Regions from separate parts of the Arthrobacter sp. A2-55 genome, predicted to be linked through region 1. Evidence: riboswitches for the same ligand, from Rfam matches in the RefSeq annotation. Region 1 holds a riboswitch; each other region holds the start of a gene.
The links. Region 1 has a riboswitch for thiamine pyrophosphate ahead of thiO (glycine oxidase ThiO). Riboswitches for the same ligand answer to the same signal wherever they lie in the genome.
Positions count from the first base shown of each region.

Region 2: linked by a shared signal. The riboswitch ahead of thiC (phosphomethylpyrimidine synthase ThiC) and the one ahead of thiO (glycine oxidase ThiO) in region 1 are both predicted to bind thiamine pyrophosphate.
Region 3: linked by a shared signal. The riboswitch ahead of LPN03_RS04505 (ECF transporter S component) and the one ahead of thiO (glycine oxidase ThiO) in region 1 are both predicted to bind thiamine pyrophosphate.
Region 4: linked by a shared signal. The riboswitch ahead of thiD (bifunctional hydroxymethylpyrimidine kinase/phosphomethylpyrimidine kinase) and the one ahead of thiO (glycine oxidase ThiO) in region 1 are both predicted to bind thiamine pyrophosphate.

Region 1 is NZ_JAJLOZ010000056.1:22,624-28,335, reverse strand. Features, by position in the region: gene LPN03_RS14890 (FUSC family protein) at 1-309, opposite strand, end outside; gene LPN03_RS14885 (MarR family winged helix-turn-helix transcriptional regulator) at 383-886, shown strand; gene LPN03_RS14880 (NAD-dependent epimerase/dehydratase family protein) at 883-1,812, opposite strand; gene LPN03_RS14875 (TetR/AcrR family transcriptional regulator) at 1,955-2,698, shown strand; gene thiE (thiamine phosphate synthase) at 2,716-3,390, opposite strand; TPP riboswitch at 3,435-3,559, shown strand; gene thiO (glycine oxidase ThiO) at 3,556-4,803, shown strand; gene thiS (sulfur carrier protein ThiS) at 4,800-5,039, shown strand; gene LPN03_RS14855 (thiazole synthase) at 5,084-5,712, shown strand, end outside.
Region 2 is NZ_JAJLOZ010000045.1:1,429-7,140, forward strand. Features, by position in the region: gene LPN03_RS12935 (carboxymuconolactone decarboxylase family protein) at 1-568, opposite strand, end outside; gene LPN03_RS12940 (hypothetical protein) at 555-1,310, opposite strand; gene LPN03_RS12945 (GNAT family N-acetyltransferase) at 1,418-1,930, opposite strand; TPP riboswitch at 1,981-2,091, shown strand; gene thiC (phosphomethylpyrimidine synthase ThiC) at 2,089-3,831, shown strand; gene LPN03_RS12955 (dihydrofolate reductase family protein) at 3,895-4,449, opposite strand; gene LPN03_RS12960 (alpha/beta fold hydrolase) at 5,119-5,712, opposite strand, start outside.
Region 3 is NZ_JAJLOZ010000009.1:47,975-53,686, forward strand. Features, by position in the region: gene LPN03_RS04495 (energy-coupling factor transporter transmembrane component T family protein) at 1-748, opposite strand, end outside; gene LPN03_RS04500 (ABC transporter ATP-binding protein) at 745-2,415, opposite strand; gene LPN03_RS04505 (ECF transporter S component) at 2,419-3,045, opposite strand; TPP riboswitch at 3,092-3,209, opposite strand; gene LPN03_RS04510 (DUF4235 domain-containing protein) at 3,443-3,703, shown strand; gene mnhG (monovalent cation/H(+) antiporter subunit G) at 3,700-4,056, opposite strand; gene LPN03_RS04520 (monovalent cation/H+ antiporter complex subunit F) at 4,053-4,328, opposite strand; gene LPN03_RS04525 (Na+/H+ antiporter subunit E) at 4,325-4,897, opposite strand; gene LPN03_RS04530 (Na+/H+ antiporter subunit D) at 4,906-5,712, opposite strand, start outside.
Region 4 is NZ_JAJLOZ010000001.1:128,419-134,130, reverse strand. Features, by position in the region: gene LPN03_RS00615 (Rne/Rng family ribonuclease) at 1-1,814, shown strand, start outside; TPP riboswitch at 1,978-2,076, shown strand; gene thiD (bifunctional hydroxymethylpyrimidine kinase/phosphomethylpyrimidine kinase) at 2,067-3,599, shown strand; gene rplU (50S ribosomal protein L21) at 3,932-4,240, shown strand; gene rpmA (50S ribosomal protein L27) at 4,303-4,560, shown strand; gene obgE (GTPase ObgE) at 4,669-5,712, shown strand, end outside.

The DNA.
Region 1 (5,712 bases):
GAGCGAGCCCGCGCCCGCGGCGAGGAGGAGGCAGCCGGCGACCAGGAGCAGCATCCGCCCCAGCCTCGGATACGGCTGGTAGCGGCCAAAGGCGGACACGAGTGCGCCCAGGGAGGCGATGCCAGCGAGTTGCCCCTGCCCCAGCAGTCCGCCCGAGACGAGGACCAGCGACGCCGCAATGCCTACTTTGATGGCTGGTGCGAAGATGGCGTCTGCCGGGCGCATGGCGAAGGACCTTCGCCAAGCGCCCGGCGATACGGCATGGGCCAGGGCGGCGTGGGAGTCGCGGACACGAGTCAGCGTGGGCATGCTTTCATGTTAGCAAGTAATTTACTAGTAAAATAGATGTGAAGTGTGTGAGGATCCTCTCTAGGATGGGGGAATGGACTTCGAATCGACGGGCGACTTTGTGGACCGCGCCCGGGCCGGCTGGGAAAAGGCGCGACCGGGCCTGGATGTCTCCAGCATTGAAGTGATGGGACGCATTTCCCGGATCGGCGCGCTGGCCTCCCAGCGGGTGGAGCGCGACCTCGCGGCGGCGGCGGTGTCACGCGCGGAATTTGACGTGCTCTGCACGCTGGCGCGCAGCGACCGGCCCCTGCGGGCCAGCGAGGTCACCGCGGCCACCATGCTGAGCGGCGCTTCCACCACCAAGAACGTTGACCGCCTGGCGCGCCGCGGGTTGGTGGAGCGGCTGCCCTGGGAGCGCGACGGCCGCGTGGTCCTCATGCGCCTAACGCCCTTGGGAACGGAGCTCGTCAACCGCGAGTTTCCGCACTTTCTGGACCGCGAGAGGGAGCTGCTTGCCGGGCTGGCTGCGGGGGAGAAGGCGCAGCTGGCGGCCCTGCTGCGCAAGATTGCCGCACGGGCCGAGCCTGCCAGCTAGGCTTGCCCGCGCCACCACTCCACGGTCTCCTTCGCCGCGGTTTCCAGCGGAGTGGGTGCCAGCCCTAGCAATTCCTGGCTGGCGGCGGAGTCCATGATGAACGGCCGCTGGAACTGGTACAGCGTCTCCGCCAGGTCCCGCACGTCGCTGGAGAACATCCCCGAGGCACGCAGCACCCAGGCCGGGACGGCACCCACCTTCGGCGCCGGCAGCCCCGCGGCGGAGGTGAATGCGGCGGCGAGGGCGCGCTGCGTCAGCGCCGGGTTGGTGGGGGCGTGGAGCACGGAATTCCACAGGCCGGGCATGGCGGCTGCCCTGATCATGGCCGCGGCGAGGTCCGGGACGTAGGTAAACGAGTGCGGCACATCCGCCCGGGCGACCACGGACACTCGCCGTCCCCGAAGCAGCTGCGGGACCATGCGCTCGCCCGCATGGGCGTTGCGGACTTGCGGGCCGAAGAAGTCCGAGGCCACCACGCTGACCGTGGGCGTGGGGGAGGCCGCCCGGGCTGCCAGCAAGAGGGTCCGTACGCCGCGCTTTCCGCCTTCGGCCAGGCGCGGGCTGTCCTCCGCCATGACGGCGCTGGGCTGGCTGTAGGAATAGAGGCTCTCCGGGAAAACGACGACGGCGCCACCCTCGCCCGCCGCCGCCAGCACCACCTGCTCGGCCGCCGGGAGCTCGCGCCGCCATGTTTCGGCGTTGTATTTGGAACCATGAACGCAATGGAAAATGGCGTCGGCGCCGGCAAGTGACGCCCGGAGTGCCCCCGGGTGGCTGACGTCCACGCGCAGCCTTTCAATGCCCGGATGATCCGGACCCGAACCGGAACGGGTCAGGACCCTGACGTGCTGGCCGGCTTCGGCGAGTTGAGTGGCAACGGTCCAGCCGACGGGCCCGGCGCCGGTGACGACCTTGACGGCGTCCATGGTGGTCTCGATTCTGTGGAGCGGAATTTGTGAATTAGAGAGCGGTGCTCTCTAAAATTAAGTGTCAAACAGGGGATCGCCAATGTCAAGAGCACTGCTCACTAAAGTTGACGACGCTCTCACAATGGTTCAAAATCAGGGCATGGCACAAACACCGCGGGAGCGCGCACGGCTCCAGACCATGGATGAGATCTTGTTGATCGGCCGCCGCCACCTGGCCGTCCACGGAGCGGCGGGACTGTCGCTGCGGGCTGTGGCCCGCGACCTTGGCGTGGTCTCCTCCGCCGTCTACCGCTACGTCGAGAGCCGTGACGAGTTGCTGACCCTGCTGCTGGTGGATGCCTACAATTCACTGGGAGACGCCGTGGATGCGGCCGTGGACAAGGTTCCCGAGGCCGATTATTCGGGGCGGTTCCGGGCGTTGGGACGGGCCGTCCGAACATGGGCCCTGGCTGAACAGGCCCGCTACGGACTTCTTTTTGGCTCACCCGTGCCAGGTTATGACGCCCCCGCGGACCAGACAACGGGACCGGGCACCCGCGTCATCGCCAAGCTGGTGGGCATCCTGGAGGGCGCCTACACTGCGGGCATCAGGGCTGGCGGACCGCCCGCGGGTCCAGCCGAAGAACATGCCGGCACAGAGGCGGAATCCGTTCCCGGCCACCTTCTCGCTGCGGACTTCGAGGCCATCCGCAGCGAATGGGGCATCACGGCGGATGACAACGCCCTGGCCCGCGGAGTCCTGGCCTGGGCGGCGATTTTTGGCGCCGTCAGCTTCGAGGTGTTTGGCCAATACGGGAAGTCAACCTTCCACGACCCGGCAGCCCTCTTCGACGTGCAGCTGGACGTCCTGGCGCGGATGGCGGGGATCGCGGGGCTCGTCTAGGGCAACGGCCGCGGACGCTACCCCAGCGCAGGCAAGCGGGACAGCAGTTCCTGGGCGGCCGCCGTCGGATCTTCAGCGTCGGTGACCGCCCTGACCACCACAATCCGGGAGGCGCCGGCCTCCACCACTGCGTCAACGTTTGAAAGGTCCACCCCGCCGATGGCAAACCACGGCTTGGACGTGCGCAGGGAGGCGGCGTGCTTCACCAGGTCAAGGCCGACGGCGGCCCGGCCAGGCTTGGTGGGCGTGGCCCACAGCGGCCCCACGCAGAAGTAGTCGGCGAAGTGGCTGGAGGCGGCGGCGGAGGCCTGGAGGCGGTCGTGGCTGGAGAGACCCACGGACACCGACGGGCCCACCAGGGACCGGGCGGCTGGCAGCGGCAGGTCCTTTTGCCCCACATGGAACACGGGGGCGCCGGACAGGGATGCAATGTCGGCACGGTCGTTGACCGCCCACAGCTTGCCGAATTCCTCCGCAACAGAGCGCAACACAGCCAGCAACTCCAGTTCCTCGGCGGCCTCCAGGAACTTGTCCCGCAGCTGGATGATGTCCACGCCGCCGGCGTACGCCGCCCGGACAAACTCGGCAAAGTCCCCGCGGTCCCGGCGGGCGTCAGTGCAGACATACAGCCTGGCGCCGGCCACAGTGGGCGAGTCCCGGGCCGGCTCGGCGAGGGCGGAGAAAAGGGGCATGGCGTCATGTGTGAGCGAAGGGGTGTGCATATCTCCTAGACTAGTTCAGTACCGCGGGAGCCAGGAAAGCTGGCTGAGAGGGCGCCGACTGCGCCGACCGACAGGCGCCCGCAAGGGCGTGGAACCTGATCCGGATCATGCCGGCGTAGGGAAGGAGACCCAAAAATGGCGCGCACAGTGCCGGAGACCATCACCACCGACGTGGCCGTTGTGGGCGGGGGCATCGTGGGCCTGGGCATCGCCTGGGAAGCCCAGCGGGCCGGCGATGCGGTCACCGTCATCGACCCCTCGCCGGCCACGGGAGCCACCTTTGCCGCGGCCGGCATGCTGGCACCGGTCAGCGAACTCCATTACCAGGAGGAGGGCTTGCTGGCGCTTACGCTTGCCTCCGCGGCCCGCTGGCCGGAGTTTGTGGCGCCGCTGGTGGCCGCCGGGCACGCTGACACCGGATTCCGCACGACGCCGACGCTTGTGTTGGGTGCCGATGCTGCGGACCGAGCCGCGCTGGCTGACTTGCGTGAAGTCCAGCTGGCGCACGGGCTGGACGTTGAACAGCTGTCCATCCGTGAAGCACGGGCCCAGGAACCGCTGGTGGGCCCTCACATTTCCTGCGCCTTCCGGATACCCCAGGACCACCAGGTTGATCCGCGCGGCGTGGCAACGGCCATCCGCGTGCAGCTCAATGTGGTGGCGGCCGAGCGCGGCCGGCTCCGCGAGGAGCAAACCTCCATCCGGCGCAACGCCGTCGAGCTGTTGCATGAGGACCCGGCGGACACCCGCTCCAGGGTGACGGGCGTGCTGCTGGAGGACGGCCGGGAGGTCCATGCCCGGGAGGTGGTGGTGGCCAACGGACTGGCCGCCCCCACGCTGCAGGGCCTGCCGGACGGGCTGGTGCTGCCTCTGCGCCCCGTGTACGGCGACATCCTGCGCCTGCGCGTCCCCGAACACCTGCGCCCGCTCACCACGGCCACCATCCGCGGCCTGGTCCGCGGACTGCCCGTGTACCTGGTGCCGCGCAATGACAACACCGTGGTGCTCGGGGCCACCATGCGAGAGGACGGATCGGCCGGCGTCAGCGCCGGGGGAGTCCACCAGCTGCTGCGAGACGCCCAGGTGCTGGTGCCCGCCGTGGCCGAACTGGAACTCATGGAAACCACGGCCCGCGCCCGCCCCGGCACCCCGGACAACGCACCTCTGCTGGGCCGTGTTCCGGGCCCTCACGGCAGGGACATCCCGGGGCTCATCATCGCCACGGGATTCTTCCGGCACGGCGTCCTTCTGACGGCCATTGCCGCCCACATCACCCGCCAGCTGCTGGGCGGAGTCACGGACCTGGCCTGGGAGCAGTTCCGCCCGGACAGGTTCTCGCCCGCATTGCAGTCAACCCACACCGAACCTGAGGAGACACCATGAGCACCATCCAACTCAACGGCGCGGCCCGTCCGCTGGCCGAAGGAACCACCGTGGCGCACCTGGTCACGGCTGTCACCGGCCGGGCCATCCTGGCCAGCGGCCAGCCTGCCGACGGCGGCCGGCTGGGCGTGGCCGTGGCCCGCAACCAGAACATTGTGCCCCGCAGCCAATGGGCCGGCACCACGCTGGAACCCGGCGACGACGTCGAGGTCGTCACGGCCGTCCAGGGCGGCTAAGCCAGCGCCGCCCGCGCACCAAACCTTGAGGAAAGTGAAGCACCATGACTGAAACCCTGACAGCAACGGACCCGTTCATCGTGGCTGGAGTCCCGCTGGGCTCCCGCCTGATCATGGGCACGGGCGGCGCGCCCAGCCTTGACGGGCTTGGCGCCGCGCTGGTGGCCTCCGGCACCGAACTGACCACCGTGGCCATGCGGCGCTACGCCCCGGGCAGCGGCGGCAGCGGCGGCACGAACCTTTTTGAGCTGCTGGTCGAGAACAACATCCGCGTGCTGCCCAACACCGCCGGCTGCTTCACGGCCCGCGAGGCGGTCATGACGGCCGAACTGGCGCGTGAGGCGCTGGAGACGGACTGGGTGAAACTGGAAGTCATCGCCGATGAGCACACCCTACTGCCGGACGCCGTCGAACTGGTCGAGGCCACCGAACAGCTGGTGAACCGCGGCTTCAAGGTCTTTGCCTACACCAACGACGACCCGGTGGTGGCCCTGCGGCTGGAACAGCTGGGCGCTGCCGCCGTCATGCCGCTGGGCGCCCCCATCGGCACGGGGCTGGGCATCCTGAACCCGCACAACATTGAACTGATCGTCTCCCGCGCGTCAGTCCCCGTGGTGCTTGACGCCGGCATCGGGACCGCCTCCGACGCCGCACTGGCCATGGAACTGGGCTG
Region 2 (5,712 bases), on a different contig from region 1:
CCACGGGTGCGAGCAGGGCGTCCTGCAGCCCGGGCGCCAGTCCGGCAGGCACGTCAACGTCCACTGCCAGTGCGTGCAGCGCCCTGCTGAAATAGTTGCGGGCCGCGGCAGCCAGGGCGATGTCCACAATCTCCCTGTCGCTGAAGCCGGCGTCACGCAGGGACTGGGAATCGGCGTCGTCCATGGTGGCGGAGGCGGTGCTGAGCTTCAGGGCGAAGTCCATCATGGCCACCTCACCCGCGGGGAGGCCGGCGGTGCGGTAGTCGCGTGCCACGCGCTCCAGCTGCTCCGCCGGCATGAACTTCAGTGCCTTGAGGCCGTGTGCCAGCAGGCATGCGGCGGAGCCGAGGCCGCGTGCAGCGGCCAGCGTCACCAGCTCGTAGCGCCGCACGCCCAGCGAGCCGGCGATGGCCGCCTGCAGCGCCCGCCAGGCAGCAAGCGCCTCGGGATTCAGGGCCATGGCGCGGGTGTGGCTGGGAACGTAACCCATGGCCTTGAGGTCGTCGGCATACAGTTGTGCCACGGGTCCCGCGGCAGCCGATTCGGGAATGGTTTCAATGATGCTCATGGTGCTGCGCCGCCCTTTCATGATCCGGTATGTGGTGGGGTGCCGCGGTGGATGGGTACCTGATGCCCAGGTCCGCCGCAAACAGGCCCCGCTGGGGGAGCCAAAAATCGCCCAGGCGTGCCTGGCCGGGGAGCGGCCGCAGGGTGCCCGCGTCCTTGCCCCCAATGGCGGCACGGCTGCGCGTGACGGCCCAAATCCGCAGCGGCCTGGCCTGGAAACTTTGGCCGTTGGGGACAATCCCGGCAAGTTTCATCCGTCCCGCACCCAGCGCTGGCCCCATCATGGCGGCCATGGCGTTGACCACACCGTCCCGGCGCCACAGTGCGGCAGGAAATCGCAGGGCCGTTGCCGTTGCAGCCCGCGTGACCCACGTTGCGCCGAATTCCAGTTCCCACTGCACCACGCCGGGTACGCGCACCGTGAGTGCCGCGGGCCCGGTCCACTCGGCATTGACCGGAGCGGTGGCGGCCCGCGCCAGGGCGGCGCCAAAGTATCGGGCACAGCTGAGCTCCGGCGGGGCATCTGCGTAAATCGTCCACTGTCCGGCGGGGGTGCGCAGCCATACGGCACGGTACCCCGGGCCCACCGAACTTGTGGGGAAGCGCCGGAATGCCAGGTAATGGCCGGAACCAAAGGGCACCCCGACCACCGCGTAGCCGGCAAAGTGTTCTGCGGTGTCGGGCGGCTGGATGGCTTCCAGTTCCGCCGCTTCTGCCCATTCCCGTGGTGTGGTTGTCTTCATGGCCGTCTCCCTTTTTTGCCCTGGTCCGGCCAGCATAGGGCCGCAGCGCTTCGGAGGCATGGGGCAGATGACCCATTTGTGCCGTGGGGAATTGGGGCGGGGATTTCCTAGCGAAGTTCGGCGGACATGGCCACGCGCCGGCCCATGGCGTCGAGCCCCAGCGCTGCTTCCTCGCGGCGCAGCTGGCGCAATTCAGGGGCCAGCGCCCGGTCGGCCAGCTCGGCAAAGCCGCAGCTGGTGTAGAACGGGCCATTGAAGGGCACCTCGGCAAAGGTGCACAGCGTCATCGCGCGGAATCCTGCCTCAAGGGCCCACGCCTTGGCCGCCATGACCAGCGCCCGCCCGATCCCCTGCCGGGCATGCTCGGGGCTGACGGCCAGCTGGGCCAGGTGCGCCTGGCCATCGACAATTTCCAGCCGGGCAAAGCCCACGGGGGGCCTCCCGGCAACCATGATGTGGAACGCGCCCGCATAGGATTCCGCAGTGCCGGGCGGCGGAAAGTCCGCCGGCGCCCCCGGAGGGAACGGCGGGTCCAGGGTGGCAAATGCCTGGTCCGCGTCCGCTTCCAGGGCAGGCAAAAGCGAGAATTCACTCAGCGCCGCGGGACGGATTTCCAGCATGGAACGATCCTACGGCTTGACACCGACACCCTCTTCTCGTGTACCTTCAATCTTGACCACACGGGAGCCCCGAAGCAGGGGCTGAGACACGGGCTGCAGCTGCCCGGGACCGTTGAACCTGTCCGGGTAATGCCGGCGAAGGAAGTGAGCACCACCCTGTGAATTCCACCGAACAAAGCCCTGCCCACACGCTGTCCTGGCTGACTGACCCCGACCACGGCCTGCGGGTCCCTGTGACGTCCATTGCACTGGAGGATTCGGCGCCAGGCCGGGAGAATCCGCCCCTTCAGGTGTACCGGACAGCGGGCCCGGGCAGCGACCCGGTCCGCGGACTGCCGCCGCTGCGCGACCCCTGGATTGCGGCTCGCGGGGATTGCGAAAACTATCAGGGCCGGGCGCGCGAACTGCTCGACGACGGTCGCTCGGCCCAGCGGCGCGGCGCCGCCTCCGCGGAATGGCGCGGTACGAGGAGGGCGCCGCTGCGGTCGCGTGAGGGACGCACCGTGACCCAGATGCATTACGCCAGGGCCGGCGTCGTAACCCAGGAAATGCGTTTTGTGGCGCTCCGCGAAAACTGCGACGTGGAACTGGTGCGCCGCGAGCTGGCGGCCGGCCGGGCCATCATTCCCAACAACATCAACCACCCCGAGTCCGAGCCCATGATCATCGGCAGGGCCTTCCTGGTGAAGATCAACGCAAACATCGGCAACTCGGCCGTCACCAGCTCCATCGCCGAAGAAGTGGACAAGCTCCAATGGGCCACGCTGTGGGGCGCCGACACGGTCATGGACCTCTCCACGGGTGACGACATCCACACCACGCGGGAATGGATCATCCGCAACTCCCCGGTCCCGATCGGCACCGTTCCCATCTACCAGGCCCTGGAAAAGGTCAACGGCGAGGCGGACCAGCTCACGTGGGAGATTTTCCGCGACACCGTGATCGAGCAGTGCGAACAAGGGGTGGACTACATGACCATCCACGCCGGTGTACTGCTGCGCTACGTCCCGCTAACGGCCAACCGGGTCACGGGGATCGTGTCCCGCGGGGGGTCCATCATGGCCGGCTGGTGCCTGGCGCACCACCGGGAGAATTTCCTTTACACCCATTTTGACGAGCTGTGCGAGATCTTTGCCCGCTACGATGTTGCCTTCTCCCTCGGCGACGGCCTGCGCCCGGGCTCCACGGCCGACGCCAACGACGCCGCCCAGTTTGCGGAGCTGGACACCTTGGCCGAGCTGACCAGGCGGGCCTGGGAATTCGACGTGCAGGTCATGGTGGAGGGGCCCGGCCACATTCCCTTCCACCTGGTCCGGGAGAATGTGGAGCGCCAGCAGGAGCTGTGCGACGGCGCCCCGTTCTACACCTTGGGCCCGCTGGTCACCGACATTGCCCCGGGCTACGACCACATCACCTCGGCGATCGGTGCCACGGAGATCGCCCGGTACGGGACGGCCATGCTCTGCTATGTCACGCCCAAGGAACATCTGGGGCTGCCCAACAAGGACGACGTGAAGACAGGCGTCATCACCTACAAGATCGCGGCGCATGCGGCCGACATGGCCAAGGGCCACCCGGGTGCGCGGGACCGTGACGACGCCTTGTCCAAGGCCCGCTTTGAATTCCGCTGGCGGGACCAGTTTTCGCTGTCCCTGGACCCGGCGACGGCGGAGGCCTTTCACGACGAGACGCTGCCCGCCGAGCCGGCCAAGACGGCGCACTTTTGCTCGATGTGCGGCCCCAAGTTCTGCTCCATGCGGATCAGCCAGGACATTCGGGACGCCTACGGCGACACGGCGGAGCAGGAGCTGATCGCCGGCGGCATGGCGGCCAAGAGCGCCGAGTTCCGGGCGGCCGGGGCCACGGTGTACCTCCCCGAGCTGGTGGTTCCCCGCCCCTAGCGCCGCCGATCGGGGCTGGACGACCGCTTCGGCCTTCCGAACGCGCCACGTGGGTGACCCGCTTCAGCCCCTCAGCGGCCGGTAGACCTGGACGACGACGCCGCTGGGGAAGGGGGTGCTCCCAACCAGCTCAAGATGCCGTGATTCCGAAAGCCGGTCGAACAGGGCCTGGCCGCGCCCCAGGACCATCGGCTGGACCAGGAGGCGGTACTCGTCGATCAGGTCCGCCGCGGCGAGCCCGCCGGCAAGCCCGGCACCTCCCCAGACGATCACGTCGGGGCCCGGCTCTGCCTTGATGGCGGCGATCTCGGTGGCGAGGTCGCCGCGCGCGACCCTGGTCTGCGGCCACGTGGCCTCGTCGTCGCGGAGCGTGGCCGAGAACACGACCTTGGGGATGTCGTTCATTGGCGATGCGTAAGGGTCCTGCGAGGTGGGCCAGAACGACGACATCTCCTGGTAGGTGACACGCCCCATGAGATGTGCACCGGCCTTGCTGATCCCCTCAAGCTTCCACTGCTTCAACGCAGAGCCTTCGGGGACTGCCATCCCCGGATGCTCACGGACGCTGCCAACAAACCCGTCAACGGACATTGACATGTACAGGATGACATTCCGCATTGTTTGCTCCTCGATACTGCCGCACTGCTGCCGTCCTTCCATTCTGCGGCCATGCGGCGAACGGCGACAGGGCAACAAGGTGGCCGGCGCCACGGTGGACCATCCCGGGCGGGGGGCGGCCCCCCGCCTTGGCCGTGATCCACCGGTGGGCCGCGGGGTTGCTCGGCGTTTTAGACACGAAATGCCCGTCATTTAGAGGGAGGTACGGCTACCACGGTCAAATCTTCGTACCTAAAAGAGGGCATCGCGCGGATGCACATGTCCCACAGCCGTGCGGCCCTGTCAGTTTCCTTTGACGAGGAGAATCCGGTGCCGCAGACCGGGCCTGGTCCCGGTGATGCGCCTGGGCCGGACGGCGCCCTTGTTCGCGACACCGTCCGGGGAAGACGCCGCACCGGTGATCATCGCCCAGCGCCTGCGCAAGGGCGCCGCGAGGTCGCCAAGATCCCGTTCACCCCGTTCTCCCCGAGGACGAAGGCCGAACGGATCCCCGGGACGGATCCCCGGGCAGCTGGTCGTGCGCCGCATCCCCGAACTAAACCCGAAAGCCGCCAAGGAACCCAACATGCAACCCCACCGGCAGCAAGGCCGGCCCCACCACTGCCCAAAACCACCACATCATCAAAAACCGGAAATCAGACAGATCCCACACCAAGTCGGCAGCCCCGCTTAGCTGCCGTCCCCGGAGCCGGCCTCGAAGCCGGATTCGAGGCCGGATTCGAGGCCGGCGATGAATTCCTCAATCAGGGCCGCCCCCGCGTCGGAATCCTGCGGCCGGTGCCCGCCGCCGGTGACTTCGTGGCGGGCACCGGTGGCGGCGAGGTAGTCCGCGATCTCCTCATAGAGCGGCTCCCACCCGCCGGTCAGCACCAGGGTGGGCACCCCGGGGACAATGTGCACGGGGGCCTCCCAAAGCGGTGCCTGAAGGTGAATGCGGGCGGCGATCCGCGCCGAGGATTCAACCGGCCCGGGGCCCGGGAGCCGGCCCGGCAGCCCCGCTCCGCCACCGGCAATGCCGGGTCCGGCACCGCCCGGGCCGGCCATGGACGCCGTCAGCCTGCGGAATTCGGCGGAGAAGGCAGCGTCAGTCATCGTGGCGCTCCGGGAAAACAGCGGTTCCAGGTGCTCACGATAGGCGCTGGTGGCGGGCAATTCAGTGGTGAGCGAGAGCAGTGCCGGCTCCACCAGCACCAGGGACTTGACCAGTCCGGGCTGCTCCACGGCAGCCATCACAGCGGCAATGGCACCCTGGGCGTGGGCCAC
Region 3 (5,712 bases), on a different contig from region 1:
ACACGGCCACCATCACCAATCCCCCTGCCGCCACCGCGGCGTCGCGCCGCGTAAAGACGGATTCGCGGGCCCACGTGCGGGGCCCGGCGCCAAAGCCCTTGGCCTCCATGGTGACTGCCAGTCGGGACGCCCTGCGGATGGCCTGGACCAGAAGCGCCAGGGCCTGCCCCAGGGACGCGCGCAGGCCGCTGAAGAAGCCGGGCTCGCTGCCCACCCCGCGGGCGCGGCGGGCCATGCCGAGGGTCTGCCATTCGGCCACCAGCAGGCCCACCAGGCGCATCGCAGCCAGGGCACCGAGCACAAAGCGGTGCGGCAGGCGGAGCTTCTGGGCCAGCGCGTCCGCCAAGTCGGTGGGATCGGTGCTGGCCAGGACAATGATCCCCGGCAGGGCGATCGCCAGGCCGCGCAGCGCAATGGCCACACCGGACTCCACGGAACCGGTGGTGAACAGGAGCGGCCCTGCCGAAAGGAGCACCTCGCCCGTTTTGGGTGCCAGCAACGCCGTGCCGTAGCCGCCCACCACGGCGGCCAGCAACACGGGCCAGCCCCGACGCAACAACAAGGAGGCGCCCAGGCCGGCCAGCGGAAGCAGCAGGCATTCCAGCACCAGGGCCGCCGTGGCAGACACCCAGTCCACGCTCAGGAGCAGGGCGACGGTGATGGCCATGGCGGCGCCCAGCTTGGCCAGCGGGTTCGCCCCCGCCAGCCAGGCGTTCGACCGGGGGGCGGCAAGAACATCCACGCTCATCTCCGCACCCCCGTCTGCGACACAGGCTCCGCCACGGGCTTCGGTGCAGCCCCCGGCTCAGCCCCCGGCTCGGCCGCCGGCAGGGTCATCCGCACGTGGTTATCTCGAACTTCAACAGGAGGGTCCACGGGCGAGCCGAGGACCAGCCGGGCCCCTCCCAACACCTGGGTGAAGGCGGAGTCGTGCGTCACGGACACCACGGCAGTGCCGGCGTCGAGCAGTTCGGTCAGCAGCGAGGCCAGCTCGGCCCAGGTGTTGGCGTCCTGGCCGAAGGTGGGCTCGTCCAGGACCAGCACCTGCGGACCGGCAGCCAGCACGGTGGCCACGGACAGCCTGCGCTTTTCGCCCCCGGACAGCGTGAAGGGGTTGGCGTCCGCCACGTGGCCCAGGCGCAGCCGCTCCAGCAGCCCGTCCGCGGAGGCCTCCCCCCGGCCCAGCAGCCGCGGCGCAAACAGCAGTTCATCGCGCACGGTGCCCGTCACAAATTGGTGCTCCGGTTCCTGGAACACATAGCCGATCCGGCTGATCAGCTCCCGCCCGCGCCATTTCAGCGGCGCGCTGCCGGCACCACGGGCCAGGGCCGGGCTGGCTTCCAGGCGCCCGCCCACGGCCGGCAGCAGCCCGGCCAGGGTGAGGGCCAGCGTTGATTTCCCGGCGCCGTTGGGCCCGGTCACGCTGAGGGCCTGCCCCGCGGAGATCCGCACGCAAGGCACGACGGCGGCCGGCACGGCCGGGTGCCGTCGCGTCCCGGCCTGCCGGGAGACGGCCAGGGCCTCCGCGTCGAGCAGTAGGTGGGAACCGGCGTCGTCCGTGGCCGAAAAAGTCCGCGGACGCACGGCGGGAACCCGGCCCGGCACCCAGACCCCGGCGGCGGCCAGCATGCCGGCTGCCTGGGCCAGGACCTCCGCGGGGGCGCCGTCCAGCAGCACGCCGCCCGGCTCCCCGGCACGCGCGGGCGCCAGCACCACAATCCTGTCCACCACGTCCAGCCAGACGGAGACGCGGTGCTCCACCACCACCAGGGTGGCCCCCGTGGCATCGAGGCTGCGCCGGACCGCGTCGTGGACGTCCACCACGCCGGCGGGGTCAAGGTTGGCGGTGGGTTCGTCCAGCAGGAGCAGCCCGGGGCGCATGGCCAGCATCCCGGCCAGGCCCAGCCGCTGCTTTTGCCCGCCGGACAGGGCGGAACTGGAGTGGTCCAGCGGCAACTTCAGCCCCACCTGTTCCAGGGCTTCCGGTACACGCCGCCAGATTTCCTCCCGCGGCACGGACAGGTTTTCCGCACCGAAGGCCACGTCGTCGCCAATGCGGGAGAGGACCACCTGGGCGTCGGGGTCCTGCTGCATGAGCCCGGCGCGGCCGCGGGATTCCGCCACGGGCGCGCCGTCAATGAGGAGCGTGCCAAACTCGTCGGCACCCTCCTCGCCGCCCAGCACACCTGCCAGGGCGTGCAAAAGCGTGGACTTGCCGGCGCCTGAGGGTCCCAGCAGCAGCACCCGTTCGCCGGGTGCGATCTCCAGGTCAAGATCGTGGATGGCCTTGGCCGGGCGGCCTGCGTGCTGCCAGCCCCACCCCCGGGCACTGACCCGCGCCGGGGCGCTCCGGCCCGGGGCGCTCAGTGCCGGGGCACTCCGGGCCGGGGCACCTCGGCCCGGCTGGCGGGCCATTCCCTACACCACCGGTTCGGTGGCAGCCCCGCGGGAGGGCAGATTGGCCAGGGCGCCGGTGCGGGCCAGCCCGCGCACTGCCAGCCAGGAGAGCAACCCGGCCAGCACAGCCCCGGAAATGGCGCCGAACACGGTGTAGACCAGCTTCCAGGGGAAGTCCCACACCACGTTGTAGACCAGCGAATCGTTGATGCCCATGGCCACGCCCGCCAGCGCACCGGCCAGCAGTGCCACGGGCAGTGTGAAGCGGCGGTAGCGGAAGGCGGCAAAGGCCACTTCCGCGCCGAGCCCCTGGACCAGGCCGGACAGCAGCACGGTAAAGCCAAAGGAACTGCCCAAGAGCGCCTCGACAATGGCGGCCACTATCTCGCAGTACAGTGCGGCGCCGGGCTTGCGGATCACCAGTGCGCCGATCACGCCGGCAATCAGCCAGCCGCCGCCGTACAGGCCGGCAAGGGGCGGAAAGGCCACGGTGAAAGCGGCGATCACGCCGTAGCCGGCGGACCACAGCCAGAAGACGACGCCCACGGCCACGGACAGCACGGAGGCCACCACAATGTCCACCACGCGCCACGTGGATTTGGGTGCTGACTTGGAGTTTGCGGAATTGCCCGCGACTGACTTGCTCATGTTTCCTCCTTTTCAGGAGGGGCGGCCGCGGCGGTATTTCCGCGCAGCCGAAGAGAACTCGACTCCCTTCGCCGGTACTAGCCGGAGCAGGTTCGAGGGTCTGCGGCGAACCGCACTCTCAGCGCCGGTTCCCGGGTCGGGATGACGCTCCCCTGTCGTGTTGAATTGCGGCTTTAGTCTACCCGCACGGCCGGTTGGCGGCGAATGTTGATGACGCACGACGGCGGCGGGGCGCCCTGGGCGGGCGGCCCACCGCCGTCGTGCTTGGCTTGGAGGGGCGGCGCGGCAATGGCCCGTCCATATTTTCCCTCAGCGTTGACCGCTGTCGAGGGCAAACGGTTAGGCTAGCAACAGGTCCACCACCGCGTCACCCCGCCCCACCCCAAGGAGTGTTTTTGTGAATATCGTGTTCAAGCTGCTCGGCACGGGCGTCAGCGTGGCTGCCGGGTTTGTGGCCAGCAAGATCGTTGACACCGCGTGGGAAAAGAGCACCGGCAACAAGCCGCCCAAGGACGGAGCCAATCTGGAAAACAGCCTCCGCTCGGCACTCACCTTTGCCCTGGTTTCCTCCGCCGTGGCCGCCATCATCCAGGTCCTGGCCGGGCGCACCACCCAAAAGGCCATTGCCCGCTTCAACCAGCACCCCGAAGAGGTCTAGGCGCCGCCTTCTTCCACAACGGCCTCTACCACGTCATTGAGCTCGTCCACCGTGAGGAGTTCGGGGCGGCGGTGCTTGGTGCGGTAGCCGGCGCGGCCCACCATGTGAGCGGACACCGGCACCGTCAGCAGCTGGAACAGCCAGGCCACCAGGAGCGCGGGCAGCAGCGACCAGGCCTGCAGCTGCAGCGCCACGGCGGCCAGCATCAGGAACAGGCCCAGCACCTGCGGCTTGGTGGCGGCGTGCATGCGGCTCATCAGGTCAGGAAACCGCAGCAGTCCGACGGCTGCGGCCAGGCTCATGGCGGCCCCGCCCAGCAGGCAGATGGCCGTCAGCACATCAACCACGTTCATGCTTCCTCCTTGCGGTGCGCCACGAAGCGGGCCACCGTCACGGAGCCAATGAATCCCACCACGCTCAGGACCACCAGCAGCGCCAGGTTGTCCGTGTGGTGCTTCAGTGCCATGTCGGTGGCCAGGGCGGCGCCGAAAATGGCCAGCAGGACGTCCGCGGCGATGACCCGGTCCAGCAGCGACGGCCCGGCCGCGATGCGGTAAATGGTGCCTGCCGCCGCCAGGGACAGCACGACGGCGACAATTACGCCCACTGTTCCCAGTCCCGTCATGGTTCCTCCCTCGGGGCGTGGTTATCTCGAATCTCAACGGTGAGGGCGGCAAGTTCCTCGCGGCTGCCCATGATGCGGATCAGCCGGGCCTCGATGTCCCGGATCCCGGCCCGGGCCTGCTCCACACTTTCGGCCGTGGGCGTGTTCATGGCGTGCATGTACAAGGTGGCGGTGCCGCGGTCCACCTCAACCACCAGGGACCCCGGGATCAGCGACAGCACGTGGCCGGTGGCCGTCATGAGCAGGTCCGAATGACTGCGGAGGGGGACGGCGATGACGGCATTTCGGATGCGCGGCCCATGCGCCACAGCCCAGTATGCAACCAGGGCGCTGGCCACCGTGACTTCCTTGAGGAACCACATCACAAACACCAGGGCGTGCAGCACGTTGAAGCGGCCGCTCAATTCCACGGGAGGCAGATAAAACGCCTGCGAGACCCCCAGGGCAATCAGCAGGCCAAAAACCAGGTTGCCGGGGCTGAAGTCCTGCCACAGGGCACCCCACACCACCACCAGCCAAATGAGCAGCGGCAGCCGCTGCCACGTGCGGCGCTTGCGCACAGCGTCCACGGTCCGCCTCATGGAGCACCCGCCCCCAGCACGGCCGCAATGTAGGGCGTGCGCGCAAGCATGGCGTCCGCCGCCTGCTGGCTGAGCTCAAACAATGGCCCGGCGAATACACTGAGCGCCACGCCCAGCACCACCAGGCCCAGGGTGGAGTAGACCATCATTTTCGGCAGGATCGGGATCTCGTTCTCCCCGGCGAACCGGCCTTCGGTGGCGTCAACATACCTGCTGGTGCGCAGCGCCCGCATGCTCCGCCTGCCGGAGGCGTCCGGGGCCGTGGCAAGCAGCACGGGGTCAGGGTCCTCGGCGTCGGCCGTGCTGCGCCAAAACACGCGGTTCCACACGCGGGCCATGACCAGCAGCGTCAGCAGGCTGGCCGCCACGGCGCCCACCACCAGCACGTACGCCATGGGCGAGCCGTCCGCCACGCCGGCCTGCAAGAGGCCCAGCTTCCCCAGGAATCCCGAAAACGGCGGGATGCCGGACAGGTTCATGGCGGGGATGAAGTACAGCGCGGCCAGCAGGGGGGACAGCTTGGCCAGCCCGCCCAGCCGCGAGATGGCGGAGGTGCCGCCGCGGCGCTCCACCAGTCCCGTCACCATGAACAGGCTGGTCTGGATGGTGATGTGATGGATGATGTAGAAAATGGTGGCGGCCAGGCCCAGCACTGATGAGAGCGCGACGCCGAAGATCATGTACCCGATGTGGCTCACCAGGGTGAAGGAGAGCATGCGCTTGATGTCCGTCTGGGCCAGCGCACCCAGGATGCCCACCAGCATGGTCAGCAGGGCCGCCCACATCAGCACGGTGTTGAAATG
Region 4 (5,712 bases), on a different contig from region 1:
TCAATGGCCAGCCGCGCCGCATTGAAAACGCCCTGAAGTCGGGGGACTCCGTCCTGGTCCAGGTGTCCAAGGACCCCGTGGGCCACAAGGGGGCGCGGCTGACCAGCCAGGTCTCCCTGCCGGGCCGGTACCTGGTGTACGTACCCGGCGGCTCCATGACGGGCATATCCCGCAAGCTGCCCGACGTCGAGCGGAACCGTCTCAAGCGGGTCCTGAAGGACCACCTGCCGGAAAATGCGGGCGTCATTGTGCGCACGGCCGCCGAGGGTGCCAGCGAGGAAGAGCTGACCAACGACATCAACCGGCTGCGCGCCCAGTGGGAAGGCATCAACAACCGGGCCACGTCGCACAAGACCCTGGCGCCGGAGATGCTGTACGCCGAACCGGACCTGACCATCAAGGTGGTTCGCGACGTCTTCAACGAGGACTTCAGCAAGCTGATCGTCTCCGGCGAGGAGGCGTGGGACACCATTGAGGCCTATGTGACGTATGTGGCCCCGGACCTGCTGGACCGCCTGGAAAAGTGGACCCGGCCGGAAGACATCTTTGGCGTCCACCGCATCGACGAGCAAATCTCGAAGGCCCTGGAACGCAAGGTGTTCCTGCCGTCCGGCGGCTCGCTGGTCATTGACCGCACCGAGGCCATGACAGTGGTTGACGTGAACACGGGCAAGTTCACCGGCTCCGGCGGCAACCTGGAGGAAACCGTCACCAAAAACAACCTCGAAGCGGCGGAGGAAGTGGTCCGCCAGCTGCGCCTGCGCGACATTGGCGGCATCATCGTCATTGACTTTATTGACATGGTCCTGGAATCCAACCGCGACCTGGTGCTCCGGCGCCTGGTGGAGTGCCTGGGCCGGGACCGGACCAAGCACCAGGTGGCCGAGGTCACCAGCCTGGGCCTGGTGCAGATGACGCGCAAGCGCATGGGCACCGGACTGCTGGAAGTCTTTGGCGAGCTCTGCGAGACCTGTGCCGGCCGCGGCATGGTCACCCACGAGATCCCGGTGGAGCACCGCCGCGTTCACACCGTGGCCGTTGACACCCACCATGCGCACGCTTCCCGGCCCGAGCACCGCGAAAACGAACGGACGGCCAACCGCTCCACGCGCAGTGAGCGAAAGCGCAACCGCAACAACCGCCCGGCCCACCTGGACAACGAGCACGCAGACGGGACCGACGCCGTCGAGCTTTCGCATGACCCGGCCGACGGCGCCACCGAGGCCCAGAAGGTGCAAAAGGCCCACGAGGCCCGGGCCGCGCTGGCGAACATTGCCGCCGCTGCCGCCGCCGCCCACCACGGTGCAGGCGCCGGTGCAGGTTCCGGTGTGGGCGCCGGTGCTGGGGCCTCGTCCCCGGCGGCCGAGGTGGAGGAAGTTGAGGTCAAGGCGCTGCCCGCCAGCCTGGGGGAGAACGCCATTGTGACCTTGGGCGGGGAAGCCATTGAGCTGCCCCGCGGGCACCACAATGACACGCCCCACGCCGGAAATGCCGAGCAGGCGCAGCGCCTGGCCGGACTTGCCGAAGCACTTGACCAACTGGCCGGCTCGCATGCGGCGGCCGGTGAAGAATCCGGGAACGGCCGCCCCCGCCGGGCACGGCGCAACCGCAGCGCCCGCAGCGCCCAGGGCGGAGCCGACATGTCCGTGGAAACGTCGGAGCCCGCTGGCGCCCAGGCTCCGGCAACGGCCGGTTCGGGGCGGGCCGCCACGGCTGACACTCCCAGGGCTGAGGCTGCGAAGGCCCAACCGGCCAAGAAGGCACCGGAGCCCATCATCATGCTGGGTGTGGGGGTTCCCGCCTCCGAGCTGTAGGGCTCACAACTGCACTGACTGTGCGGTCAGTATGCAGCGATGGCGGCTTGCCTGCGGGCAAAGCCGCCATCGCTGCATACTGGCGTGTGGCCGGGGTGAAACGCCCGGTCCGGAATTTTCCGTCACGCAATTTTTCCCAGGGGGACGCGGGCGGGCTAGGCTGGGGTGCGACACGGGGTGCCAGGCCAGCAGGGCCGGCTGAGATAAAACCCGTTGAACCTGCCCGGCCAGCACCGGCGAAGGGATGTCCCCATGATCGTCAACACCTTGTCCGAACCCGCAACCGGAGACCGGGCAGCAGCCCCGACGCCGGCAGCCACGGTGCGCCGCCACCCGCGAGTCCTGAGCATTGCCGGTTCCGACCCGTCCGGCGGCGCCGGGATCCAGGCGGACATCAAGTCCATTGCCGCCAACGGCGGGTACGCGATGGCGGCCGTCACGGCCCTGACTGCCCAAAACACCCGGGGCGTGCAGTCGGTCCACGTACCCCCTGCGGAATTCCTGCGCCGGCAGCTTGAGTCGCTGTCGGACGACATTGCCATTGACGCCGTGAAGATCGGCATGCTGGCCAATCCCGAGGTAATGCGCGCCGTGGGGGAGTGGCTGGAAACCACGCGGCCCGCCGTGGTGGTGCTGGACCCGGTGATGGTGGCCAGCAGTGGCGACTCCCTCGTGGCGGTGGATGCGCGCCTGGCCCTGCTGGACCTCCTGCAGCACGCCCACCTGGTGACCCCCAACCTGCCCGAGCTGGCAGTGCTGGTGGGGGAAGCCGAGGCGGACTCCTGGGAAGCGGCGCTCGAGCAGGGCCGGCGCCTGGCCGCCACGTCACAGGTGCGCGTGCTGGTGAAGGGCGGCCACCTGGCCGGCAGCGCCTGCCCGGACGCCCTCGTGGAACCCGGCGGCAGCGTGGAAGAGTTCACGGCACTGCGCATCGACACCGCCAACACGCACGGCACGGGCTGCTCGCTCTCCGCAGCGCTGGCCACTGTCCAGGCCCAGACCAATCACTGGCCGGAGTCCGTGCGCCGCGCCAAGGGATGGTTGTGGGATGCGCTGGAAACGTCCGCCGAACTCGAGGTGGGGCACGGCCATGGGCCGGTCAACCACTTCCATTCGCTCTGGGACGCGGCGCCACCGGCGGGCAATGCGTTCAGCAGGAGCCTCTGGGACGAGGTGGAGCCCCAACGCAAGGCCATTTTTGAGCTCGGCTTCATCAAGGACCTCGCGGCCGGCACGCTCACTGAGGCCCACTTTGCGTACTACCTGGCGCAGGACGCCATGTACCTGGGCAGCTACTCGCGCGTGCTGGCGCGCGCCAGCGCCCTTGCCCCCACCGCGGAGGAACAGCTGTTTTGGGCCAAGGGGGCAGAAAATTGCCTTGCCGTGGAGCTGGCGCTGCACGGCGACTGGCTGGCCCGGCACCCCCTGGACGTGGGCCCGGGCCCCGTGACCAAACACTACGTTGACCACCTGCAGGCCGCGGCGTTCGCCGGCAGCTACGGGGAAGTGGTGGCCGCCGTGCTGCCCTGTTACTGGCTGTACGCCGAAGTGGGCCGGGTCCTGCACGCGGACTACCTGGCGTTCGACGGCGTGCACCCGTACGCCAGGTGGCTGGAAACGTACGCCGACCAGGCGTTCGCCGACGCCGCTGAGGCCGCCGTGCGCATAGTTGACGCCGCCGCGCGCCGGGGATCTGCCCTGGACCGCGAACGCATGCGCGAGGCGTTTGTGCACTCGGCCCAATACGAGGTGGACTTCTTTGACGCCGCACGGCTGCACGCCTGAAAGGCCGGCAGGTGATTAACGCCACCGGGGTGCTGCGGAAAAAACCGGCGCGCCACACCCGCAGAACGGGCGCCGCGTCCCCAGGCGCGCTAGAGTAGTTGCGCATGGTTCCTCTCAAACGGGCTGATGCGCGCGGACAGCTGTCCGGCACGCAGCGAATCCGGGACAGCGGGCCAGTCTCATTTGCGGCCGGGGCAGGAATTAGCGTATTCTTGATCTTCGGTGCTTACGCCAACCTAGGGCAACCACTCCATGGTAGAACTCCATTGAGGTCCACGGCGTTGAGGCACATCAATACTTTGTTATAAACGTCGAGAGAAGTGAGTTCCCCAGTGGTGTACGCGATTGTCCGCGCAGGCGGCCGTCAAGAAAAGGTTTCCGTTGGAGACTACGTGACCATGAACCGCGTCCCCGGTGGAGTCGGCAGCACGCTTGAGCTGCCCGCTTTGCTCTTGGTTGATGGTGAAACAATCACCACCGCCGCAAAGGACCTGGCTAATGTAAAGGTTACGGCTGAGAAGTTGGAGGATCTTCGCGGGCCGAAGATCGTCATCCAGAAGTTCAAGAACAAGACCGGTTACAAGAAGCGCCAGGGCCACCGTCAGGAACTGTCCAAGGTCAAGATCACCTCGATCGCGTAATTCCGCGTTCGGCACGTCGATCAACTTAAACAGTCTTTTAGTCAAAAGGTAGGCATTTTACAATGGCACATAAAAAGGGTGCGAGTTCCACTCGCAACGGTCGTGACTCCAACGCTCAGTACTTGGGCGTCAAGCGCTTCGGCGGTCAGGTTGTCAAGGCGGGCGAGATCATCGTCCGCCAGCGCGGCACCCACTTCCACCCGGGCGCCGGCGTCGGCATCGGCAAGGACGACACCTTGTTCGCCCTGGACGCCGGTGCGGTCGAGTTCGGCCAGCGCCGCGGCCGCCGCGTGGTGAACATCGTCGCCGCTGCGGTCTAACACCAAAGCTTTTTTACCAGTGGAGCGGGCCGCACGGCTCGCTCCACTGTGTTTTAATACGCGGACTAGAATGAGTCCGCAAGGGCAGCATCAATCGAGGAGAATTCATTGGCCAGCTTTGTTGACCGGGTTGTTTTGCACGTATCCGGCGGGACTGGCGGCCATGGCTGCGTCTCGGTCAAGCGCGAAAAGTTCAAGCCGCTGGGAGGGCCCGACGGCGGCAAGGGCGGCGACGGCGGCGACGTGATCCTGCGCGTGAGCGCGCAAACCACCACCCTCCTTGACTTCCACCATGCCCCGCACCGCCACGGCACCAACGGCGGGCCCGGCATGGGCGACTGGCGGGACGGCAAGATCGGCGAGTCCCTGATCCTCAACGTCCCGGACGGCACGGTGGTCAAGGACAAGTCCGGCACCGTCCTGGCCGACCTGGTGGGCGAGGGCACCGAATTCATTGCCGCCGCCGGCGGGCAGGGCGGACTGGGCAACTCGCAACTGTCCACGCTCAAGCGCAAGGCCCCCGGCTTTGCGCTCCTGGGCGTCGAGGGCGAGGAACGCGACATCGTCCTGGAACTGAAGTCCATTGCCGACATCGCCCTGGTGGGCTTTCCCTCCGCCGGCAAGTCCAGCCTGATTGCTGCGATGTCCGCGGCCCGGCCGAAGATTGCCGACTACCCGTTCACCACCCTGGTCCCCAACCTGGGCGTGGTCCAGGCAGGGGAGATCCGCTTTACCATTGCCGACGTGCCGGGGCTCATCGAGGGCGCCAGCGAAGGCAAGGGCCTAGGCCACAACTTCCTGCGCCACGTGGAACGCTGCGCAGCGCTGGTGCACGTGTTGGACTGCGCCACCCTGGAAGCGGACCGCGACCCCCTGTCAGACCTGGCCGTCATTGAAAGCGAACTGGACCGTTACGCGGTGGACATGAGCTTTGCCGGGGCCGACGGCGACGTGGTCCCGCTCAATGAGCGCCCCAAGCTGGTGGCCCTGAACAAGATCGACTCCCCGGACGGCCGCGACATGGCCGAATTCGTCAAGGGTGACCTGGAAGCCCGCGGATACAGGGTCTTTGAAGTCTCCGCGGCCAGCCATGAGGGCCTGCGCCAGCTTGGCTTCGCCATGGCCGAAATTGTCCAGGCTGCCCGCGACGCC